3 regions of the Mesorhizobium sp. 131-2-1 genome follow, and region 1 is predicted to be linked to each of the others. Evidence: riboswitches for the same ligand, from Rfam matches in the RefSeq annotation. Region 1 holds a riboswitch; each other region holds the start of a gene.

Region 1 (5,581 bases):
GTTGCTAGATCTATCGCACCGCACCGGCCTTTTTGCGGGAAAGGAAGAAGCCCCAGCCCCCGCATGACTAATCTATTAGAATATTAGGGATCACTCAATTAAGACTGAGTGCCCTAGTTCAGTCGGCCTAAAAGCACCTTTTTTGGCTGATGCATGTCGGCGACCGGACGGAACATTGGCCGCATCGAATGGTTGAGGTGTTGCGTCGGACGTCGCTGCTTGGCGTCCCGCGCTGGCTGGTGGACAAAACACCAGCCGGCCCGCGTCATCGGTCCCTCCGTGGCGCGGGCTTTTCGCGACAATGCCCATCTGACCAAAGCGCTCGCGCCAGAGCGGCCTTCCGAACACCAGGAAAATGCCGCCGGCGAGAGACGTCAACAGCAGCAAGGCGAGGGCGCTCGCTATCATGTCTCCCAGGCGCATGGGATCACTGCGTGGGCGGGTGCCCGCCGACACACGGGGGACGATGGACGGGCACCCGATGACCGCCGATGAAGGGACGTAATCCGGTGGTCCGCTTACCAATGAGTTGGCAAGGCTCCGGTTTCCTTGAAAATGACAGCTTGGCCTTCTGCGCGTGGCGGTGAGACTTCAGTCTCATGATCGTGGGGACCGTGGTCCGATGACGGAACGTTGCTGTACATGCTGACGGAAGGCATCGCCAAACAGTTTCCGGACAAGTTCAACGGGTGAACACCGTCTTGGATTTGTAGGGCAGGAGATAAGGTCGAACAGGCGGCGCCGAGCCTTCGGCACCACCTGAAGGCAAGCTTAAGAATATTAGAATGCATGCGATTGGTTTGGTTGAGCGCGCGGGGGATTTACTAGTGTAGCGAGACATCCGGCGCGGCATCGCCGCAACATGCGCGATGCAAACCAAAATACACCCAGTAAAAGTCATGTATTGACCTGATCGCGCCGTTGACACCGCACGCGCCCGCGTGCGCCTTTTCGCGCCAGGGTTTTTTCGGCAACGAGCTTCGGGGTAGGGGCAATGCAAGGCATCAACCGGTTCATTTCATTTGTGTTTGTGGCCGCGGCAGGCGGTCTGTCGGCGCCAGCCTTGGCGGCGCCGGTGGAGTATGTCCGTGTGTGCTCGCTCTATGGCGCGCGATACTACTACAGCCCCGGCACGGATACCTGCATCAACGCCGATACCGGCGAGACGCGCCGCGCCACCGAAGATGGCGTCGTCGTGGGGAAAACCGCACTGGCAAGCAAGGTCGACGACATTGACGGCCGTGTCGCCCGCGCCTTCGAAAGCGCCTCGGTGGCCTCGGCGCTGACCAGTCCGGATTTCGTCCATGGCGAGCATTTTGGCGTGCGCGTCAACTGGGGCAATGCCGGCCAGTCCAATGCCATGGGCGTCACCGGAGCGGCCGTGCTGGGCGAGGGCTTCCTGCCCAGCGGCACCGGCCGGCTGACCGGCGCGGCGGGCGTCGCCTTCTCGGGCAAGACCGTCGGCGGCAATGCCGGCCTGCAGCTCACCTGGTAAGGCCGGGGGCCATCATGCTCAGATATCTTCTTGCGCCGGCGATGCTCGGCGCGCTCTGCGGCCTGTCGGCGCCGGCGCTGGCGAAGCCGGTCGAATACGTCAAATTGTGCTATGCCTACGGTGCCAACTACTATTACAGCCCCGGCACCGACACCTGCATCAACGCCCAGACCGGCGACACCAGGAAGGAGGTCGATGACGGCAATGGCGGCACCACCACCGTCACCGGCAAGACCGCGTTGGCCAGCCATGTCGACGACATCGACAACCGCGTCACCCGCGCCTTCGAGAACGCCTCGATCTCGGCCGCCCTTGCCGCGCCGGATCTCGTCCAGGGCGAGCATTTCGGCCTGCGCGTCAACTGGGGCAATGCCGGCGGCGCCGACGCCTTCGGCTTCACCGGAGCTGCGGTGCTGAGCGAAGGCTTTGCCCATGGCGGCCGGCTGACCGGGACGATGGGCATCGCCTTCTCCAGCGGCACCGTCGGCGGCAATGCGGGGCTGCAGTTCAGCTGGTAGGGAGGCATCTGACCTTCTCGCCCTTGTGGGGTGAGAAGGGGAAGCGCCCGCCCTTCAAGCCTCCCACGCATCGCTCGACAGCGCAAACCTGACGCCCGCCGCCGTCATCGCGAGCTCGCATTCGGTGATGGCGCGCAGGTTGCGCAGATAGCGTGCCACGGTTTGGGGCAGCCAGCCGGCACAGGCCTCGACATAGGCGCGGCTGTGGACCAGCGTGCCGGTCGACAGGCGTTCGTCCTTCTCGGCGATGACCTTCAGGTACTGGCGGATGAAGCGGATGTCCTCGGCGATGTCCTGGCTGGCCATCCGCCAGGCGCCGGCGAGGCGTTCGCGCTGCTCGAGCGGCAGTGGCGACAAAAGCGGGCGGGAGAGGTCGGCGAAGGCGGCGTGGTTCGCGGTATTCAAGGAGGTCCCTCCGGAGAAGAAGGGAAATATCGTACTTTACGTACGAATATCGGTCAAGCAACATTCGTACAAATTGAACGATTGGATGGCTGCGAGAAACCCGCAAAAATCTTGTGACGCGCCATCTCCCCCTAGGGGGAGATGAGGCGCTTGGTCTGACGGAGGCCGCCAAAAACCGCTTCCCCAAGCCTCCAAACAGTGCTTTAACCGCCGCATCCACAGGGGTGCTCCGTACGGTCGGGGCTGAGATGGGGGCGGCAAGCCTCCGGACCCTAAAGCTGATCTGGATAATACCAGCGGAGCGAGGCGGGCCATGTTTTCCGGCGCACAGATTTCCCTTTATCCGATGGCCGACGATTTCGTCGGCGTCATCCTCGGCGCGCTCGGCGCGCTCGATCCTTGGCGCGACAGGCTGCGGATCGAGACCGACGACATCTCGACCCTTCTGGTCGGGCCGCCCGAGGTGCTGTTCCCGGCCATGCGCGACCTGTTCGTGGCGGCGGCAAGGAGCGGCAAGCACTGCGTGCTCTCGGCGGCGGTCTCGCGCGGCTGTCCCGGCGAGCCCGACGATCCGATCTGCCGCTCCGACGAGATCGGCGGGCCGGTGATCCCGCTGGACGAGCGCAAGCTGGCCGCCATCCGCGCCGTTCAGGCGACGCCTTCGGTCGACCAGCCGGCCGCCGCCCAGTTCTCGCTCTACGTGATGGGCACTGGCGACCATATGGACGAGATCTATGGCTGCATCGACTTCCTGAAGCAGTCGGGCGTCTTCGAGCGCTCGAAGCACTTCTGCACCAAATTGCGCGGCGATGCCGGCGCGATCTTTGCCACGCTCGCCGAAGCCTTCTGCCGCTTCGGCCCCGGCGCCGGTCATGTGACCCTCGACATCACCATTTCGGCGAACAGCCCGACCGCGGTTTGAGCGGCGCGCAGGCGCTGTCGAGGATATTGTCGTGGCTGTTCCGTTCGACCCTTTGCGTGGGGGAGAGATCCCCGCATCTGACCGCTTCTCAGAAGAGGGAGCGGGGTCATCGGTGATTGGCGAAAGCCGAGGCGACGGCCAATCTCCCCCCTTGTGGGGGAGATGCCTGGCAAGGCAGAGAGGGGCGCTGTCCCGCCGGCCTGTCAGTTGGCTACATGCGCGGCGTTCGTCAGTTCCTTCAGGACAAATTTCAAAAGCTGGCGCTCCGTCACACCCCCCTCTGTCCTGCCGGACATCTCCCCCGCAAGGGGGGAGATCAGCCTTCACCTCGACCCTCGCCAAGTTGGTTCCCGCCGCCCTCGCTTTCGCGCTGCTGCTTGCCGCATGGGAGCTCTACGCCCGCCTCGGCGGCATCGCCCCTACCGTGCTGCCGGCGCCGTCGCGCGTGCTGCTGCAGGCCTGGGAGAACCGCGAAGCGCTGGCCGAAAACACGCTTCCCACCATCCGTGCCACGGCCGCCGGCTTTGCCTGCTCGCTCTTCGCCGCCTTCATCCTCTCGGCGCTGGTCGATTTCCTGCCGCGGCTGCGGCGCGCGCTGTTTCCGCTTTTGATCGCCAGCCAGACCTTGCCGCTGGTGGCGATCGCGCCGCTGGTCGTACTCTGGTTCGGCTTCGGGCTCGCGCCAAAAATCCTGCTCGTCGCGCTCGTCACCTTCTTCCCGATGATGGTGGCGCTGGTCGAGGGTTTTGCCGCGACCGAAAAGGAGATCGCCGAGATGCTCGCCGCCATGGGGGCGGGGCGCTGGCGCATCTTCTGGCTGGCGCGGCTGCCTTCGGCGCTGCCCTATTTCTTCGCCGGCTTGAGGATCTCCATCACCTATGCCGTGGTCGGCGCGATCTTCGCCGAATATGCCGGCGCGGCGAAAGGGCTGGGCATCTACATGCTCAGCGCCAAGAACAATTTCCGGCCGGACCTCGTGCTTGCCGCAGTCGCCGTCAGTGCCGCGCTTACGCTAGCCTTGTTCGGCCTGGCCGTGCTGGTGCAGCGGCTGGCCATGCCCTGGGAAAATGCTAAGAGCGAGCGCGGCGGGCGCGATCGCAAGCCTGGACATGCCCGGGACGGGTCGCCATGACCCGGCTGGAACTCCGCGACGTGCGCAAAAGCTTCGGCGCGCTCGAGGTCCTGTCAGGCATTTCGCTTGATGTCGCGGCGGGCGAGTTCGTCTCCATCCTCGGGCCGTCGGGAGCCGGCAAGTCGACGCTGTTCCAGTTGCTCACCGGCGCGCTGAAGGGCGAGGGCGAAATGCGCTTCGACGGCGCGCCGCTCGACGACCATGGCCGCCGCTTCGCCTTCATGCCGCAGCGCGACGCGCTGATGCCGTGGCGGCGCATCATCGACAACGCCACGCTCGGGCTGGAGGTGCAGGGCGTGCGCCGTCGGGCGGCGCGCGAGCGCGTGGCGCCGCTGTTTGCCGAGTTCGGCCTCGCCGGCTTCGAACGCGCCTGGCCGGCCGAGCTTTCCGGCGGAATGCGCCAGCGCGCGGCGCTGTTGCGCACCGTGGTGCAGCAACGCGACATGCTGCTGCTCGACGAGCCTTTTGGAGCGCTGGATGCGCTCACCCGCGCCGCCATGCAGCGCTGGCTGGAGAAGATGTGGCGGAGCCACCGCTGGACGGCGTTGCTCATCACCCATGACGTGCGCGAGGCCGTGCTTCTGTCAGACCGCATCTATGTGTTTTCGGCGCGGCCCGCGCGCATCGTCAGCGAGGTTGCGGTGCCGCTGCCGCGCCCGCGCTCCGAGAGCGTCGAGTTGGCCCGCGAGGCCGCGGCAATAGAGGCCGGCATCCTCGACACTCTGCTTTCCGGCGCCGGTCCCGCAAAAACCATCATCCAAAGGAGAGACTGAATGACTGACTTCACCCGCCGCCAGACGCTGTTTCTGGCACTCGCCGCCGGCCTGCCGCTTCCGGCCCTCGCTGGCGCGACTACTCGCGCCCAGGCCGCCGCGCAGAAGATCACTGTCGCGCTCGACTGGACCGCTAACACCAACCACATCGGCCTGTTCGTCGCCCGCGACAAGGGTTTCTACCGCGGTGCCGGGCTCGACGTCGAAATCCTGCCCTATGGCGACACCGGCGCCGGCACGCGGTTGCCAACCGTGTCGCCGATTTCGGCATTTCCGGGTCGCTCGGCCTGTTCACCCAGAAGAGCGCGGGCGCCGACCTGAAGGCGGTCTACGCCG
Region 2 (5,581 bases), 1.1 Mb from region 1:
TCCATGACGGTTGCCGCGTGCGACGGCCGCCCGAGGCCTGCATCGACAATCAACGGGACGTGCGGGAAATGTGCGCGCATCGAGCGCAGCGCCGTTATGTTGATCGGCCCAAGCGCCGAACCGATCGGCGCGCACCACGGCATCAGGACCTTGCAGCCGGCCTCCAGCAGCCGCTCGGCAACGACGAGGTCGTCGGTGGTGTACGGAAATACCGAAAAGCCGTCCTCGCACAAGATGCGGGCGGCTTCGACAAGGCCGAACACGTCCGGCTGTAGTGTGTCGTGGTTGCCGATCACTTCGAGCTTGATCCAACTCGTCTCGAACACTTCGCGCGCCATCTTTGCGGTCGTGACTGCTTCCTTGATGGAGTGGCAGCCAGCAGTGTTGGGCAGGATTTTCGTGCTGAGCGATCGGATCAGCGACCAGAATTTTTCGCCGGCCCTGCCGCCCGCCATCTCACGTCGCAAGGAGACGGTCACCACGGAGGTGCCCGACTCCGTGACCGCATCAGCAAGGATGGCCGGCGAAGGATATTGCGCCGTGCCGAGAAGCAGCCGAGAGGGAAGTGGCGTCCCGAAAAGCTCGAACATGCTAGCCTCCCTGCATCGGCGAGAGGATTTCGATCCGGTCGCCGTCGCTCAACTGGAATTCCGCCCGCCTGGCCTTGTGCACGAGGTCGCTGTTGACGGCCGTCGCCAGCCAATCGCCCTCATAGTCGAGCGCTGCAAGCAGCTCTGCCAGCGTGCTGGGGGCAACCTCATGCGCTTCGCCGTTTACGGTCAATTTCATGGACGAGCTCCACGGGTTCGTCGTGACGGAAGATAATTTCGGCCGCCTGGCGCGCCATGGCGGGCGCAAGCAGAAAGCCATGACGATAGAGGCCGTTGATAGCGATGGTGTCTCCACGCGCCTCGACACGCGGTAGATTGTCGGAAAAGGCCGGGCGAATGCCGACGCCGGTCTCAATGATACCCGCCTCGCCGAACGCCGGATGGACGGCGCAGGCAGCGCTGAGCAACTCCATCATTGAGCGAACCGTGACCGGTCCTCCGGATTGGCTTTCGATCATCGTTGCGCCGACCATGAAACAGTGCTCAGCGCGCGGCACCAGATAGAGCGGAAAGCGCGGATGCAGCAGCCGTACCGGGCGCGACAGCGAGACGTCGCGCGTGCGCAGGATCAGCATCTCGCCGCGTACGCCGCGCAGCCTGTCGTCGACTGCCGCCATCCCCGTGCAGTCGATCTGACGATCGAAACCGGAGACCTGACTGGCGTCGACACCGAAGCGGAATTCGACCCCCATGGCCGCGAGCCTGTCATGAAGCGCCGCCATCGCCTCGCGCGGGTCGAGATGGGCTTCATCGGGGAAGAGCAACCCGCGGCGGAAGCGGCCGGCGAGGTCGGGCTCCAGCAACGCAATCTCATCCTCATCGACGCGCCGATGCCCCGAGGTACGGCTGGCGAAGCGGTCGAGTTCGCCTGCATCGCGCGGTGCCGCCACGACCAGTGTTCCGGCCCGCGTCACCTGGCCGGGCGTCGCCGCATCCCACCAGTCGGCGGCATCGCGTCCGAGATCCAGTACCGGCTGCTCGGCGCTTTCACGCTCGCACCATGGCGCCAGCATGCCACCGGCGAACCAGGACGCGTTGCCGCCGAGGCTATGCCGTGTCTCGGCAACAGTCACGGTCGCGCCACGGGTGGCGAGCTCGAAGGCGGCGGTGAGGCCGGCGACGCCGGCCCCTTTGACCAGGACCTTCATGACGGCTCATTTGCCTCCACCGGCGTAAGCGTTTTGCCGGCCTCATCCGCCGGCATGTAGAGGTCGCCGCCTGCACGATATTTCTCCGCCATCGCCGCCATGCCCTCCTTTTGGGCCTCGGCGCGGATGTCGTGAGAAATGCGCATGGAGCAGAATTTCGGCCCGCACATCGAGCAGAAATGCGCCACCTTGTGCGCCTCCTTGGGCAGAGTCTGGTCATGGAAGGAACGCGCGGTCTCGGGATCGAGCGACAGGTTGAACTGGTCCTCCCAGCGGAACTCGAAGCGCGCGCGGGAAAGGGCATCATCCCTGACTTTCGCCGCCGGGTGTCCCTTCGCCAGGTCGGCGGCATGCGCCGCGATCTTGTAGGTGATCACGCCGGTCTTGACGTCATTGCGGTCGGGAAGGCCGAGATGCTCCTTGGGCGTGACATAGCAGAGCATGGCCGTGCCGAACCAGCCGATCATCGCCGCGCCTATGCCTGAGGTGATGTGGTCGTAGCCCGGCGCGATGTCGGTGGTGAGCGGTCCAAGCGTATAGAACGGCGCCTCGCCGCAGACGGCGAGCTGCTTGTCCATGTTCTGCTTGATCTTGTGCATCGGCACATGCCCGGGCCCCTCGATCATCACCTGGCAGTCCTTGGCCCAGGCGATCTGCGTCAGCTCTCCGAGCGTTTCCAACTCCGCGAACTGCGCCGCGTCGTTGGCGTCGGCGATCGAGCCCGGACGAAGCCCGTCGCCGAGCGAGAACGACACGTCGTAAGCGCGACAGATGTCGCAGATCTCGGCGAAGTGCTCGTAGAGGAAGCTCTCCCGGTGATGGTGCAGGCACCATTTGGCCATGATCGAGCCGCCGCGCGAGACGATCCCAGTCACCCGGTCGACGGTCAGCGGGATGTAGTGCAGCCGCACGCCGGCGTGGATGGTGAAATAGTCGACGCCCTGTTCGGCCTGTTCGATCAGCGTGTCGCGATAGACCTCCCAGGTCAGGTCCTCGGCGATGCCGCCGACCTTTTCCAGCGCCTGGTAAAGCGGCACCGTGCCGATCGGCACCGGCGCATTGCGCACGATCCATTCGCGGATGTTGTGAATGTTGCGGCCCGTCGACAGGTCCATCACCGTATCGGCGCCCCAGCGGATCGCCCACACCATCTTCTCGACCTCTTCGGCCATCGACGAAGTGACGGCGGAGTTGCCGATATTGGCGTTGATCTTGACCAGGAAATTGCGGCCGATGATCATTGGCTCGCTCTCGGGATGATTGATGTTGGCGGGAATGATCGCCCGCCCGCGCGCCACTTCGTCACGCACGAATTCCGGGGTGACGAAGTCGGGGATCGCCGCGCCGAAGGCCTCGCCGTCGCGCTCAATCTTGCCGCGCAGCATCTCGCGGCCCAGATTCTCGCGGATCGCGACGAACTCCATTTCGGGCGTGACGATGCCGGCGCGCGCATAGGCAAGCTGGGTCACCGCCTTGCCCGCTTTGGCCCTGAGCGGCTGGTTGCGAACGGGAAATTCCGGCGTCAGGCGCTCGCCCGTCGCGAACCCATTGTCCTCCGGCCGGACATAGCGGCCGTCATAGGCCTCGACATCGCCGCGGGCGATGACCCATTCCTGGCGATGCCGGGCGAGGCCCTTTTCGATGCTGGTGTCGATAGTCGGGTCGGTGTAGGGCCCCGACGGATCGTAGACGGTGACGGGCGGTTCGCCGGCGGTCGGATGGACGGAGATCTCGCGCATCGGCACCCTGATCTGCGGGTGGAGGGTGCCTTGCTTGTGGATCTTGCGTGAGGCGGGCAGCGGTCCCGTCGAAACGGCGGGGGTGAGGGCATTCATCTTGAGGCTCCTTTGCTCGTGCATTGGAGACCCAGTTCTGTGCCGGAAGGATGAAAAGACGCTTTGGTCGTCCTGCCAAAACAGGACCTCGGGCATGAACTCCCGCAAAGCGCTTGCACCGTCCCTACGCCAGTATGAACTGGATCAGGTTCAACGGGTCACTGCGCCGCGAAAGCCAGCAGTATCTCAGCCCCTTGCCGGGACTCCCCTGGTGAATGCCTCAAGTTGAACGGGCTCGCGCTATCTTGTCAAGCGAAGGATGGAGAAAGCGTAACGGCCATCTGCGTCGAGATCGACGGAGTAGCTCAGGCGGTCCAGTATGTGGTTATCCTAATCGAACGTGATAATCCGCGGCTTCAGGGAGGTGATACGCGCTTCGTCCAGGTATATGGAGTTGCAGACAATGAAAGCCGGCGAAGGCCACTTGACTGGGTGAAACCGACGCGCACTGGGGTGACAGAAGGTCTTAGAGGGCGTATGTTGACATAAAGATGTCTTTATGTGCCTTGGATGCGGCTGTCGTCTTGAGGATGAAAAATGTCGCAAAGCTCCTCATCGCTGGATGACCTGTTCGGCCCCGCCGCGGCAAAGCCCGACGGTTCCGAAGTGGTTGCTGCGCTGACCGCAGCAGCGCACGAACGCATCCTCATCCTTGACGGCGCCATGGGCACGCAGATCCAGGGTCTGGGTTTCGACGAGAGCCAGTTTCGCGGCGAGGCCTTCGCCGGCTGCCCCTGCCACCAGCAAGGCAACAACGACCTTTTGATCCTGACCCAGCCCGGGGCGATCGAGGAAATCCACTATCAGTACGCCATCGCAGGCGCCGATATCCTCGAGACCAACACCTTCTCCTCGACCTCGATCGCCCAGGCTGATTACGGAATGGAGGATGCCGTCTATGCGCTGAACCGCGACGGAGCGCGGCTGGTGCGCCGTGCCGCGCTGAGAGCACAGCGGGAAGACGGCAAACGCCGTTTCGTTGCCGGTGCGCTAGGGCCGACCAATCGCACGGCGTCGATGTCGCCTGACGTCAACAACCCAGGCTATCGCGCCGTGACTTTCGACGATCTGCGCCTCGCCTATGGCGAACAGTTGCGCGGGTTGATCGACGGCGGCGTCGACATCATCCTGATCGAGACCATCTTCGACACGCTGAACGCCAAGGCGGCGATCTTCGCCTGCAACGAGATCTTTATCGAGAAAGGCGTGCACCTGCCGGTGATGATCTCCGGCACGATCACCGACCTGTCCGGCCGCACGCTGTCCGGCCAGACGCCGACCGCCTTCTGGCATTCTGTGCGTCACGCCAGCCCGTTCACCATCGGCCTCAACTGCGCGCTCGGCGCCAAGGCCATGCGCGCGCATCTGGCCGAGATTTCGGACGTCGCCAACACTTTCACCTGCGCCTATCCGAATGCAGGCCTGCCCAATGAATTCGGCCGATATGACGAGAGCCCGGAATACATGGCCGCGCAGATCGAGGATTTCGCACGCGAGGGGCTGGTCAATGTCGTCGGCGGCTGCTGTGGCTCGACGCCGGATCATATCCGTGCCATCGCCGAGGCGGTAAAGAAGTATCCGCCGCGCGCCATCCCCGACATCGAGCCGAAGATGCGCCTGTCCGGGCTGGAGCCGTTCACGCTGACCGACGAGATTCCCTTCGTCAATGTCGGTGAGCGGACCAATGTCACGGGGTCGGCCAAGTTCCGCAAGCTGATCACGGCGGGCGACTATGTCGCAGCGCTCGACGTGGCACGCGACCAGGTCGCCAACGGCGCCCAGATCATCGACATCAACATGGACGAGGGGCTGATCGATTCGACGAAGGCGATGGTCTGTTATCTCAACCTGATCGCTGCCGAACCGGATATCGCCCGTGTCCCCGTGATGGTCGACAGTTCGAAATGGGAGATCATCGAGGCCGGCCTCAAATGCGTGCAGGGCAAGCCGCTGGTCAACTCCATCTCGATGAAGGAAGGTGAGGAAG
Region 3 (5,581 bases), 2.1 Mb from region 1:
AGACCGCCAATGGCGACCAATGGGATTGGCGCTATCCGATGCTTCCATTCTCTGATCCGTTCGAGTCCCTGCGGCGCCCATTTCATCGTCTTCAGGATGGTCGGGTAGATGGGGCCGAGCGCGATATAGTCGGGCTCGGCGGCCATCGCCGTGCCCAGTTCGACACCATCATGCGTGCTCAGTCCGAGCCTCACGCCGGCTACCCGAATCCGCGAACGGTGGGCGGTTTGCATATCCTCCTGACCGAGATGAACGAAGTCGCAGCCTTCCTCGATGGCCAGTCGCCAGTAATCATTGATGATGAGCTGGCACCCGTATCGCGCGCACAAGGCCTTCGCTGTGCGGATCTCAGCGCGCAATCCGGCTTCGCCCATGGTCTTGATGCGAAGCTGCACCAGCTTGACGCCGAGCGGCACCAGCCGCTCGATCCAGGCAGCGCTGTCGACGATCAGGTAGAAGGGATCGAGCTTCATGAAAACACTGCCCTGCCGATCGTCGGCGTCGACGGCACGGCAACGTCGCGCGGTTCGAGCATTCCCGAGCAGAAAGCCTCACGACCGGCATCGACCGCCTTGCCGAATGCGCGCGCCATGCCGACCGGCTCGGCAGCCCTGGCGACCGCGGTGTTCAGAAGCACGGCGTCAAAGCCGAGTTCCATGACGGTTGCCGCATGCGACGGTCGCCCGAGCCCCGCATCGACAATCAGCGGGACGCCAGGGAAATGTCCGCGCATCGAGCGCAACGCGGTGATGTTGATCGGGCCGAGGGCGGAACCGATCGGAGCGCACCACGGCATCAGGACCTTGCAGCCCGCATCAAGCAGCCGTTCGGCGACGACAAGGTCATCGGTGGTGTAGGGGAAGACCGCAAAGCCGTCCTCGCACAGGATGCGGGCGGCATCCACCAGGCCGAACACGTCTGGCTGCAGCGTGTCGTGGTTGCCGATCACTTCGAGCTTGATCCAGCTCGTACCGAAGACCTCGCGCGCCATGTTCGCAGTGGTGACCGCTTCCTTGACGGAGTGGCAGCCGGCAGTGTTGGGCAGGATTCTGACGCCCAGCGAGCGGATCAACGACCAGAATTTCTCGCCGGCCCTGCCACCTGCCATCTCACGGCGCAGCGAGACGGTCACCACCGACGTGCCCGATGCCTTGACCGCATCGGCAAGGATGGCCGGCGAAGGATATTGCGCGGTGCCGAGAAGCAGGCGGGAAGGAAGCGTCGTCCCGAGAAGCTCGAACATGCTAGCCTCCCTGCATGGGCGAGAGGATTTCGATCCGGTCGCCGTCGCTCAACTGGAATTCCGCCCGGTTGGCTTTGTGCACGAGGTCGCTGTTGACGGCAGTGGCGAGCCAATCGCCTTCATAGTCGAGCGCGGCAAGCAGCTCCGCCAGCGTGGTGGCGGCAACCTCACGCGCTTCGCCGTTGACCATCAGTTTCATGAGTAGGTTCCTTGGTTCCGTCTTGATTGAAAACCAGGTCGGCAGCTTGGCGCGCCATGGCGGGGGCGAGGAGAAAACCGTGACGATAGAGCCCATTGATCGCGACGGTGTCTCCGCTCGCTTCGACGCGGGGCAGGTTGTCGGGAAAGGCCGGACGAACGCCGACACCGGTTTCAACGATCTCGGCCTCGCCAAAGGCCGGATGGAGGGCATAGGCCGCGCCCAAAAGCTCCATCATTGAACGAGCCGTGACAGGTCCAGTGGACTGGCTCTCGATCATCGTCGCGCCGATCATGAAACGGTGGTCGGTGCGTGGCACCATATAGAGCGGAAAGCGCGGATGAAGCAGCCGGACCGGGCGCGACAGCGAGACATCAGGCGTACGCAGGATCAGCATCTCGCCACGAACGCCACGCAGCCTTCCATCGACGGCGGACATTCCCGTGCAGTCGATTTGACGACCGAACCCGGAAACAGCCGGGGCATCGGCGCAGAAGTGGAATTCGACTCCCATCGCCGCCAGCCTGTCATGAAGTGCCGCCATCGCCTGGCGCGGGTCGAGATGGGCTTCGTCGGAGAAGAGCAGTCCGCGGCGGAAGCGGCCGGCGAGGTCGGGCTCGAGCAACGCGATTTCATCCTCATCGACGCGCCGATGACCCGACGTGCGGCTGGCGAACCGGTCGAGTTCGCCCGCATCGCGCGGCGCGGCCACGACCAGTGTTCCGGCCCGCGTCACCTGCCCGGGCGTTGCCGTATCCCACCAGTCGGCGGCATCGCGTCCGAGATCCAGCACCGGTTGCTCGGCGCTTTCGCGCTCGCACCATGGCGCCAGCATGCCGCCGGCGAACCACGACGCATTGCCGCCGAGGCCATGTCTTGTCTCAGCAACTGTCACCGCCGCGCCGCGCGTGGCGAGTTCGAAGGCTGCGGTGAGACCGGCGACGCCGGCCCCTTTGACCAGCACCCTCATGACCGCTCATGCGCCTCCGGCACCAGCGGTGTGCCGGTCTCGTCCGCCGGCACGTAGAGATCGCCGCCCTCGCGGTATTTCGCCGCCATCGCCGCCATGCCCTCCTTCTGCGCTTCGGCACGAATGTCGTGGGAAATCCGCATCGAGCAGAATTTCGGCCCGCACATCGAGCAGAAATGCGCCAGCTTGTGCGCTTCCTTGGGCAAGGTCTGGTCGTGGAAGGACCGCGCTGTTTCGGGATCGAGCGACAGGTTGAACTGGTCCTCCCAGCGGAACTCGAAGCGCGCGCGGGAAAGGGCGTCATCCCTGACTTTCGCCGCCGGATGCCCCTTCCCCAGGTCGGCGGCGTGTGCTGCGATCTTGTAGGTGATCACGCCAATCTTGACGTCGTTGCGATCGGGAAGGCCGAGATGTTCCTTCGGTGTGACGTAGCAGAGCATGGCGGTGCCGAACCAGCCGATCATGGCGGCGCCGATACCTGAGGTGATGTGGTCGTAACCCGGCGCGATGTCGGTCGTCAGCGGTCCAAGCGTATAGAAAGGCGCCTCGCCGCAGACGGCGAGTTGCTTGTCCATGTTCTCCTTGATCTTGTGCATCGGCACGTGGCCGGGCCCCTCGATCATCACCTGGCAATCCTTGGCCCAGGCGATCTTCGTCAGCTCGCCGAGCGTTTCCAGTTCGGCGAATTGCGCTGCGTCATTGGCGTCGGCGATCGAGCCGGGACGAAGGCCGTCGCCGAGCGAAAAGGACACGTCATAGGCGCGGCAGATGTCGCAGATTTCGGCGAAATGCTCGTAAAGGAAGCTCTCCCGGTGATGGTGCAGGCACCATTTGGCCATGATCGACCCGCCGCGCGAGACGATACCCGTGACCCGGTCGACCGTCAGCGGGATGTAGTGCAGCCGCACGCCTGCGTGGATGGTGAAATAGTCGACGCCCTGTTCGGCCTGTTCGATCAGCGTGTCGCGGTAGACCTCCCAGCTCAGATCCTCGGCGATGCCGTTGACCTTTTCGAGCGCCTGATAGAGAGGCACCGTGCCGATCGGCACCGGCGCATTGCGCACGATCCATTCGCGGATGTTGTGGATGTTGCGGCCGGTCGAGAGGTCCATCACCGTATCGGCGCCCCAGCGGATCGCCCAGACCATCTTTTCGACCTCCTCGGCCATCGAGGAGGTGACCGCCGAATTTCCGATATTGGCGTTGATCTTCACCAGGAAATTGCGGCCGATGATCATCGGCTCGCTCTCGGGATGATTGATGTTGGCGGGAATGATCGCGCGTCCGCGCGCCACCTCGTCGCGCACGAACTCCGGCGTGACGAAGTCGGGGATCGCCGCGCCGAAGGCTTCGCCGTCGCGCTCAAGCTTGCCGCGCAGGATCTCGCGGCCGAGGTTCTCGCGGATGGCGACGAACTCCATTTCAGGCGTGATGATGCCGGCGCGCGCATAGGCTAGCTGCGTGACCGCCTTGCCTGCCTTGGCCCTGAGCGGCCGATTGCGAATGGGAAATTCCGGCGTCAGGCGCTCGCCCGTGACGAATCCATTGTCTTCCGGCCGGACATGGCGGCCGTCATAGGCTTCGACATCGCCGCGCGCCGTGACCCATTCGTGGCGAAGCCGGGCAAGGCCCTTTTCGATGTTGGTTTCGACAGCAGGGTCCGTATAGGGTCCTGACGGATCGTAGACGGTGATGGGCGGTTCGCCGGCCGTCGGATGGACGGAGATTTCGCGCATCGGCACCCTGATCTGCGGGTGGAGGACGCCGGATTTGTGGATTTTCCGCGAGGCGGGCAGTGGTCCCGTCGACACGGCGGGGGTGAGAGCATTCATCGTGAGGCTCCTTTGCTCATGCATTGGAGACCCAGTTCTGTGCCGGAAGGATGAAAAGACGCTTCTGCCGACCTGCCGAAACAGGACCTCGGGCGTAAACTCCCGCAAAGCGCTTGCACCGTCCCTACGCCAGTATGAACTGGATCAGGTTCAACGGGTCACTGCACCGCGAAAGCCAGCAGTATCTCAGCCCCTTGCCGGGACTCCCCTGGTGAATGCATCGAATTGAACGGCCCTTCGCTATTTTGTCAAGCGCATTCGTCCCGCAGCGGTGATCGGCGACCAAACAAACCCAGCGGAAAAGCATGGTAGTATCGAGAGCAAGTCACGCTCCAGAGGAGCGGTGAAGCGCCCCCAATAAGGCGAGCCCTCATGCGGATTTCGGTGCCTTTTCCAGCACGGTGTTTTCGGGGCTTTCCGGAACGACGCTGCTGCCGCCCAGTTGGGTGAGATTGCTATAGAGGTCTGTCTTGCTCATCGTCGGCAATCCTTCCCCTTCGGCTAGACGCCCCGTTTGTTTCCCCAGAGCAGAACATGAAGCTGCGGCAGTACACGCGCCTCGAACCACATGTCACGGGTCACTTTTTCAACCAGCCATTCCATGCGCCTCATCACACCGGCCATGTCGATGAACGCGTCTTCGTTGCCGGGACGCGGCGGCGTGTGATTGCCGGGCTGCAGATAGACGGGTAATTGCGGGTAGCGCGCCGCGGCGTCTTTGGCATAGGCATAGTCATCTTCGTCGAAGACGACGAGCTTGAGCGCCGTCTGCGGCTTATCCTGCGCCGCCTCTAAGCAGGCGTCGAACGCGGCCCAATCTGTCGTCATTTCACTTGAGGGCGGCTTGGGGCTGAGTACCAGCACGTCGAGATCCGCGAACCATTGCTTAGACACCGAACCTTGGGTTTCCAATGCAAAACGGTAGCCCTCACCATGCCCGCGGTCGATCAACTGGCCAAGCGGCTGGATGGCCGGATTGCCGCCCGACAGCGATACCATCACGGGCTGACCGCCGGAAAGTGCAATGACCTTTTGCCAAACCGCGTCGGAAGACATCATCTCCCAATCATGGCGGAAGCGACGGTCCACCGCATGCAGGCTGTCGCACCAGGAACAGCGATAATCGCACCCGCCGGTTCTTACGAACACCGTCGGCAAGCCGATCAGCACGCCTTCGCCCTGAATGGTCGGCCCAAAAATCTCGCTCACCCGGATTCCGGGATGCAACGCGCAAGTCATGGTCGGTATTCCGCCCAGGTTTTCGGCGTCTCGCTCACCCGCACGGCGGAGGTTTCGGGTAGCCGCACCTTGCACCAGTCGTAGAAGTGCCTGGCCAG

The links. Region 1 has a riboswitch for thiamine pyrophosphate ahead of JG743_RS22310 (Ykof family thiamine-binding protein). Riboswitches for the same ligand answer to the same signal wherever they lie in the genome.
Region 2: another riboswitch for thiamine pyrophosphate. It lies ahead of thiC (phosphomethylpyrimidine synthase ThiC); the one in region 1 lies ahead of JG743_RS22310 (Ykof family thiamine-binding protein).
Region 3: another riboswitch for thiamine pyrophosphate. It lies ahead of thiC (phosphomethylpyrimidine synthase ThiC); the one in region 1 lies ahead of JG743_RS22310 (Ykof family thiamine-binding protein).

The regions. Positions count from the first base shown of each region.
Region 1 is NZ_AP023247.1:4,579,806-4,585,386, reverse strand. It holds gene JG743_RS34205 (porin) at 1,064-1,495, shown strand; gene JG743_RS22320 (porin) at 1,510-2,013, shown strand; gene JG743_RS22315 (hypothetical protein) at 2,068-2,418, opposite strand; TPP riboswitch at 2,629-2,741, shown strand; gene JG743_RS22310 (Ykof family thiamine-binding protein) at 2,732-3,340, shown strand; gene JG743_RS22305 (ABC transporter permease) at 3,684-4,472, shown strand; gene JG743_RS22300 (ABC transporter ATP-binding protein) at 4,469-5,245, shown strand; partial or broken gene JG743_RS22295 (ABC transporter substrate-binding protein) at 5,246-5,581, shown strand, end outside.
Region 2 is NZ_AP023247.1:5,632,584-5,638,164, reverse strand. It holds gene JG743_RS27290 (thiazole synthase) at 1-590, opposite strand, end outside; gene thiS (sulfur carrier protein ThiS) at 592-789, opposite strand; gene thiO (glycine oxidase ThiO) at 758-1,759, opposite strand; gene thiC (phosphomethylpyrimidine synthase ThiC) at 1,756-3,594, opposite strand; TPP riboswitch at 3,698-3,814, opposite strand; partial or broken gene JG743_RS34680 (aspartate 1-decarboxylase) at 3,835-4,014, opposite strand; gene metH (methionine synthase) at 4,132-5,581, shown strand, end outside.
Region 3 is NZ_AP023247.1:6,660,322-6,665,902, reverse strand. It holds gene JG743_RS32045 (thiamine phosphate synthase) at 1-473, opposite strand, end outside; gene JG743_RS32040 (thiazole synthase) at 470-1,243, opposite strand; gene thiS (sulfur carrier protein ThiS) at 1,245-1,442, opposite strand; gene thiO (glycine oxidase ThiO) at 1,411-2,412, opposite strand; gene thiC (phosphomethylpyrimidine synthase ThiC) at 2,409-4,244, opposite strand; TPP riboswitch at 4,348-4,464, opposite strand; gene queE (7-carboxy-7-deazaguanine synthase QueE) at 4,746-5,483, opposite strand; gene queD (6-carboxytetrahydropterin synthase QueD) at 5,480-5,581, opposite strand, start outside.